DNA from 3 places in the Stieleria sp. JC731 genome. Region 2 is predicted to be linked to each of the others. Evidence: riboswitches for the same ligand, from Rfam matches in the RefSeq annotation. Region 2 holds a riboswitch; each other region holds the start of a gene.
What was found. A riboswitch is a leader RNA that binds a small molecule or an ion and turns the genes downstream of it on or off. The one in region 2 is predicted to bind cyclic di-GMP.

Region 1 (2,261 bases), 110 kb from region 2:
AAGCCACCATGATCGTCGATGAAGCTCATGGAACAGGTGTGTTGGGCGAACACCTTTCGGGAGCCTGTGAAGAGTTTGATGTGAAAGACCGGATAGCGATACGCCTCGGCACGCTTAGCAAAGCAATTGGCAGCCAGGGAGGTTTCGTTGTCGGCCCCAAGATCATTTCAGACTATTTAGTCAATCATTGCCGGCCACTGATCTTCAGCACCGCGCTGTCTCCACTAGCGGTCGATGCGGCGGCCCATTTTTTTAGAATCCGAGACGAGTTGAAATCGCGCAGGTCCATCGTCTGTCAGCATTCCCAGCGACTCAGAGCCGCCTTGGGACGAACCAGCGATCCGATTGAAACCAAGGTCCCGATCGTCCCTATCGTTGTCGGCTCAGACTCCGATGCCATGCAGCTTTCGGATTTGCTTCTCCAGCAAGGCTTCTACGTCCCTGCCATCCGTCCGCCAACCGTCCCTGAGGGAACCTCGCGACTTCGCGTTTCCTTGTCCGCGGCTCATCAGTCAGAAATGTTGGACCGACTGATCAACGTTTTGAAGTCCAGAATCTCATAATTTCGTGTGCCTCAGACGCGTATTTCGGTTGCTTCTGAAGCGGCAGACCATCTCCCAACGTCGGCCCCGAAAAGCCCTAATCACTTCGTCCACCAGCAGTTACGCCTCTCCTTCGCAATGGCCATGGGCTACCGGGTGGATTTTGTAGACCTGTTTTGTTGGTTTCGCTTGACTATTGGTGTCAGTGACCAACCCTTCACCAGAGTGCCCCGGGCTGCGCGACGAGAATGCGCAAGCGCCTCGGGGATACTCAGTGAGTAATCCGGCGGTGTCCGGGGCTCGCGATAAAGGCAAGCCGACCGCGAGGTCGTGCACGCAAAGTGACGGATCTCTCGAAACGGGAGATGGCCGCGCCACCGAACGAAATCCCCCACGCACAGTGTCGGCGCATGGATCACCATGGGCACGCCGATACCGGAGTCTTATCCATGACCGCTACGCAACCGTCGGCCAATGCGCCCGACCGGTCCACCGCTAGCCCACAAGAAACGCACACGGTTCTTGTCGCCGACGACAGCATGACCGTGCTTCGTTTGATCGATCGCACTTTGCGTGAAGCGGGCTATCGAGTGCTGCTAGCCGAGGACGGTCGCCAAGCCGTTTCTTGTGCATTAACCGAGCACCCAGATCTGGTTGTCTTGGACATCAACATGCCCGAGTTAGATGGGTATGGGGTCTGTCACGAATTGTTGGCCAACCCGACATGGGAAAGCCGCACTCCAGTGATCTTCCTGACCAGTGCCGAAGAACCTCACCTATCCGTTTTAGGTGAAGAACTCGGCGCCTTTTTGTCCAAACCAACAGAACCTGAATTGCTGCTGAAGACAGTCGCCACATTGATCAGCCAAAGAGCAAACGCCCGTTAAAGCGGTAGTTGCTCCCTCGTTGAACTCTGATGTGCGATGTCGCGATGCGCCACAAGCGACGGTAATGCAAATGAACAACCCAATGGCTACCAACCCTATGGCATCCGGCTCCCAAGGCAAAAATTCACACGAGGATTTCGAGTTAACCATCGAAACCTTGGACGCCTGGGAACAGGAACTTGATCAGTTTTCGTCTCAAATTCTGCGACGAATCAACGAACTTACAGGACAACCGACAGACAACATCACGGCAGAGGCATCCGACGCCCTCCGGGCTTTGCAAGGACTTCGTGGCCGCACGCAATAACGTGCTCAAACGTGTGTTCGCTTAACCGGAGCGACGATCCCGTGACAACAAACGAAATAGTCTGAATAAAAAAACATGATGGATAGCTCAATGACCAATCGATCTCGCATCGAGAACCTTAGCGATAAACACTGCATGTTTCGTTGTGGTGATGCGATTTTTGCATTGCCCGCGACGACAGTTCGCGAAGTCACCATCATGCCGAACATCGTCCCGGTTCCTCTTAGCCATCCGTCACTGTTCGGGATCGGAAACTTGCGAAGTGAGTTTTTACCGGTGATCGACCTGGAGCCCATCGTTGGGGATCAGGCGAGACGACAGAACCATACCGGCCAGTTAATTATCGTTGAAAACCCACTCGGTGATTGGGCTATCGCTATCGACAAAGTGATCGCAATCGACGGAATCGAAACACACATCGACGCCGCTCAACGTAACGACAACTCCGCAAACTTCATGCTCGGCACCGCGACTTATCAAAGCAAAGTCATCAGCGTCTTGGACGTTCATGGACTGCAACGTATC
Region 2 (2,261 bases):
CCTTTGCGATGACGCTTGGGTAGGCGACGTCGTGCAGAAGGTGATAGTGGAACTTTAAACGCGTATTGAATGGATGAATGACTCACGGATCTATCTTGGGTTACTTGGTTTAGATTGAAGGCTTATGAAACCGGTGCAGGATTACTGCACGAACTGGTTCACAACGATCGTTTGCTGACTGCCATCGGTGCGAATCAAGCGAACGGTCTTCAAGCGAATCGATGCGACTCGGTTAGAACCGAACCCGATATCGACCGCAGCCAAGCTCTCAGCAGGTGTGTAGTCCTTCAAACTGTCGATGCCTTCGTCATCCATTTCGACCAAGTAGTCTGGGCCACCGAATACTCCCCATTGGTATCCGTATCCGTCTTTGACCGCGAACATCAATTTGTTGTTGAACACAGCCATTGCGCTGGTCCAACTGACGCGGTCATTGTCCCAAGCAAGCGTTTGGCTTACTCGGCTACGCTCTTCGTCTTGTGGCTGATCGCCAGTGAATGCACCGACGCGAAATCCACCGCTGGAATAGCCTTGCTCAGCGGCATAGTTCATCTGCAATTGGAAGTACAGATCTTCGCGTCCACCCTTTGGATACATAAAGAACGCGATCTGCGGCGAATTGATCGCCGGTTCTGGCTCATTGATGACCAGTTCCCAATCTTCTTCAACCAAGAAAACTTTCGGCTCCTCCGCCTGGGCGATCGAACCTAGAGCAAACAAGAAACACAAGCCCCCATAACAAAATGTGCGTGCAGCACCGCAAACTCTTGCAGCTTGTGACATGATGGTTCCCCAAATGTTTGAAATGACAAGGATGAACCAAGCCAAACTTGTTCCCTTTCGGTAGTCTGGCGATCCGTTCGCAACAGTCGCGAATGGACCCATAACTTTGCGTCCCACACTTGCATGTGGTTTGCCGTTTCGAGGGTTCGAATCGGGGAACCAGATGGATGGCTTGGTGTAGGCAACCCTATATCAATTCCGCACGGTAGGTCGCCCTAGAAGCATTTCTTGACACCAGTTTGGGTAAACGATTTTCTAGTTGTAACGATTACCCGGGGGGCTCCCATTAGCTTTTGCGGGACTCCCCTCTACCGGATTGGACAAACCTAAAAAGTATGCAGAAGGCAAGGCGATTGTGCGCCAAATTGAAGGCGATTTTGCCAAGGTGACCCAAAGGCACAGGCCACCGCGAAATCTAAGCCTAAGGATGAACCGCGATTACAGAGGTTTTGGCAACTCGCGAGGCCTGACGGTTTAGCCCAACCTTGATACTGATTAGCGCAGCTCTCGCGTGCGGCTGCTTGCCACCCCAGCGGATACTGATGCCGTCGCAGCAGGGCTTTCGAATCGCGAGAATTCAGCAAACAGAGGCAGGTGATCGCTGATGGAGTCCGCTTGCTCCGGCGAAAGCGAAAGATCTTCAGTAAAGCTGACAACACCGGTTCGCCCGGCGTATTCCGCGGTTACATTGCGATCGATCAGAATATGATCATTGGTTTTGCTGCGACTGACATTGGTTTTGATATCACCAGCAAGTGAGATCATCCCGTTGATCTGCGAGAGCTGCCCCAGGTGGTCCGGATCGACGTTCAAGTCTCCCATCAGGATGAAGTCTTCTTCCATTCGGAGTTTGAATTCAAAGTCGCGCACGCGATGAAAAACGCTTGCCAGAATGTTGATCTCGCTGTCCTGATCGTCCGGGTCCACTTTATCGGGGTCAGTATGAACATTGATCGCGGTGAATTGAAACGGGATCTGATCGCTCCCTGCTGGTAGCACCGTTTGGAATGACGCGACCATTGGTTCCCGGTACATCCGATCGCCACTATCGAGAACCACATAGGCACTGCCAGGGACAAATCGAATGCGCGTTCGGTTGTAGACAAACGCGTAGCACTCTTGCCGAGCTTCATTGCCAATCGGTTCGCTGATGACTGCCGAAAAAGCTCCACCAGATTGATTGAGCAAATCGATCAGTTTTTGCAGCGCCGCGCCGTCCTTCCCTCGAATCTCCTGTACTGCCACGAGATCGAATCGGCTGATGATCTGAGCCAGCGTGCCCATCACATCGACACCATGTTCATTCAGCCGCGTATCAGATTTCTTCGTGCCAAAGTTTTCGATATTGAATGTCGCCAACAAAATCTTGTCTTCTGGCGATGCTTCCAACTGCTCTAAAGAAACCGTTTCGCCGCGAAAGCTTGTGTCGGCGTCTTCGGAAAGAAAGTCGTCCAGTGACGAGAAGCTCAATCCACCGG
Region 3 (2,261 bases), on a different contig from region 2:
ATCAACCAACCCCTTAATTGGGCGGTTTTTCTGGTGTCCGGATGCGGACTTCTGAGCCTACGTTCAGACCAACATTCCCGCGTAGGCAAAATAGAGAATTGAGCCGATTGCCATGGGAATTCCGTATGGGAGAAGATACATGGTCGGCTTTCGCTCACGGGCGATCTTCGATAGCTCCGATGGCTTACGAATTGTTTTCCATTCTTCCAAAATTTGCATGCCTTGGGCGTAGTGCTTTGTCCACTCACCGCTCTTCCAAACCATGACAACTGCCATAATCCCGCCGACGATTGCGGTCGCGGCAAAGGCATACAAGGTAACGACGGTTCCCAACCAAGCTCCGACACCCATCAGCAGTTTCACATCACCGCCGCCCATGCCGCCAACATTGCGAAGAACCAGCAACAACATCATGCCGACAAAGGTTCCTAGCAAGCTGTAGCCCAAACCGGCCGCGCCACCTTCGAGCGTGCAATTGATCCAACCACACATGATGAATGGAAAGGTCAACCAGTTTGGCACTTTCAGAATCTTGCCATCGATGACCGCTGCCACGATCAAGACAACAGTGACGAACCAGACAGTCCAGTTCTCTGTGATTCCTTGGATTAGCGTATCCATGAAGAAACTCCCCGTAGCGAACAATTTGTATTTGGTAGGTGGTTGTGGGCGTGCTTCGATCGGGCGTGGGGCAATGTCAGTGGATTGACGTCAACGCGGACCCAAAACCCAGCTGAACATCGCGAATAGCAACGTGATGAAACAGCATGTGAGCTGCCATACATGTTCGGTCGCGTCAGCGGGAAGCAGTGGATAGTTCATGTTTATTCTGTTGCGCAAAAAGAACTCGACGCGACCGGTGAAAGGTTTTGGCGTTTCACCGATCAGACGTCGAGAATCTCTCAAACAGTTATTGGCAAACCACAAGGCCGCCAAGAACCAGATCAGTTAGCGGCGATCGCCGTTCCAACTTCTTGGAACTTCTTGTTCGACTCGGTACCGATCGTTCCGACAGCTGCCAAGCAGACGACGACGATCAGAGCCAACATCACAGCGTATTCAACTGCGGTTGGGCCATCTTCTTCCTTCAAGAACTCAACGATGCTATTTGCAAATTTTTTCATTAGTCAAACTCCACGGGTGAAAGCCGATTGCTTCTCAGAACCGACTTCCGACGTTGTCTTAGTGGGCCCATTCAACGTGAATAAGGTCCCGAAAAAGAAGCAGCCACGTCTCCTTGAAGCCTCGGTGATCTGGCGATCGTCCCTCGGCAGCCCGGCTGTCCTTAAGTGATAAGGACCCGTTGCTTTGCGCCCCGCCCTTACGAACGGTTTGCCTTTATCAGGGGATTAAGCTGTCCGTTGACCGCGGTGACCGTCTTTGGTCTGGTCCTCGGAAGCGGGCCTCGTTACCCGCTCTCGACTGAAACCTATGTCAGGAAATGGACGTGTCAAAAAAGTCGCTTCAAACAAAGTTTTCCAGCTACCAAGGCGTTGCCGTTAAACCAGATGTAGCGGTTGAAGAGGCCTTTCCATCCGACAGCGGGAGAAAGAATGCACAGAATTGCTACTTTGCACGGTGAACCTTTTCAGACCAAAGCGGAGGCAATCGCAAAGAAACTGGTGCCGTCAACGCTGTGGACTTTGGCTTCAATCAACAAGTCTCCACAATGTTGGTTGCCGCTCAGTGCCTACCGCAAGCACGACCTACCGCAAGCACGCAGTGCAGCTCAGATAGAAGATCGACCAAACCCCCAATGCTTCACATCATTGACTGTTTTGGTCACGTGACAAACGATTTTCAGACCGCAGCAAAAGTGATTCGTCGCAGACCCAAACAAAAAACCCCAACGCCATTGCTGACGTTGGGGCATGTCCGGGTTGGTATTCCCGAAAGAGAGCTGCGCCACTCGGTTAGTTAGCCGAGATCGCGGCACCGACTTCTTGGAACTTCTTGTTCGATTCGGTACCGATCGTTCCGACGGCTGCCAGGCAGACGACGACGATCAAAGCCAACATCACAGCGTATTCAACTGCAGTTGGACCATCTTCTTCTTTCAGAAACTCAACGATGCTATTGGCGAACTTTTTCATTATCAAACTCCAAAATTTTTAATCAAAGGTAAGTCGAGGTCCGCACCCGATCGACCAGAGGCCGATCAGCAGCTCCCTCACTATCGAAACTATGTCAGTTTCCTACCCACCGCCGGTAAAGTGACTTGATCCCTTGACGCGAATTGACTTTCGCATGGAGTTGAAACG

Region 1: another riboswitch for cyclic di-GMP. It lies ahead of LOC67_RS06230 (PleD family two-component system response regulator); the one in region 2 lies ahead of LOC67_RS06585 (hypothetical protein).
Region 3: another riboswitch for cyclic di-GMP. It lies ahead of LOC67_RS00410 (Flp family type IVb pilin); the one in region 2 lies ahead of LOC67_RS06585 (hypothetical protein).

What each region holds. Positions count from the first base shown of each region.
Region 1 covers NZ_JAJKFQ010000002.1:97,087-99,347, forward strand. The annotation lists gene LOC67_RS06225 (aminotransferase class I/II-fold pyridoxal phosphate-dependent enzyme) at 1-563, shown strand, start outside; cyclic di-GMP riboswitch class I at 843-924, shown strand; gene LOC67_RS06230 (PleD family two-component system response regulator) at 992-1,429, shown strand; gene LOC67_RS06235 (hypothetical protein) at 1,512-1,736, shown strand; gene LOC67_RS06240 (chemotaxis protein CheW) at 1,827-2,261, shown strand, end outside.
Region 2 covers NZ_JAJKFQ010000002.1:202,095-204,355, forward strand. The annotation lists gene LOC67_RS06580 (pilus assembly protein TadG-related protein) at 1-86, opposite strand, end outside; gene LOC67_RS06585 (hypothetical protein) at 142-783, opposite strand; cyclic di-GMP riboswitch class I at 840-928, opposite strand; gene LOC67_RS06590 (endonuclease/exonuclease/phosphatase family protein) at 1,279-2,261, opposite strand, start outside.
Region 3 covers NZ_JAJKFQ010000001.1:122,245-124,505, reverse strand. The annotation lists gene LOC67_RS00415 (prepilin peptidase) at 64-621, opposite strand; gene LOC67_RS00410 (Flp family type IVb pilin) at 945-1,124, opposite strand; cyclic di-GMP riboswitch class I at 1,267-1,347, opposite strand; gene LOC67_RS00405 (Flp family type IVb pilin) at 1,914-2,093, opposite strand.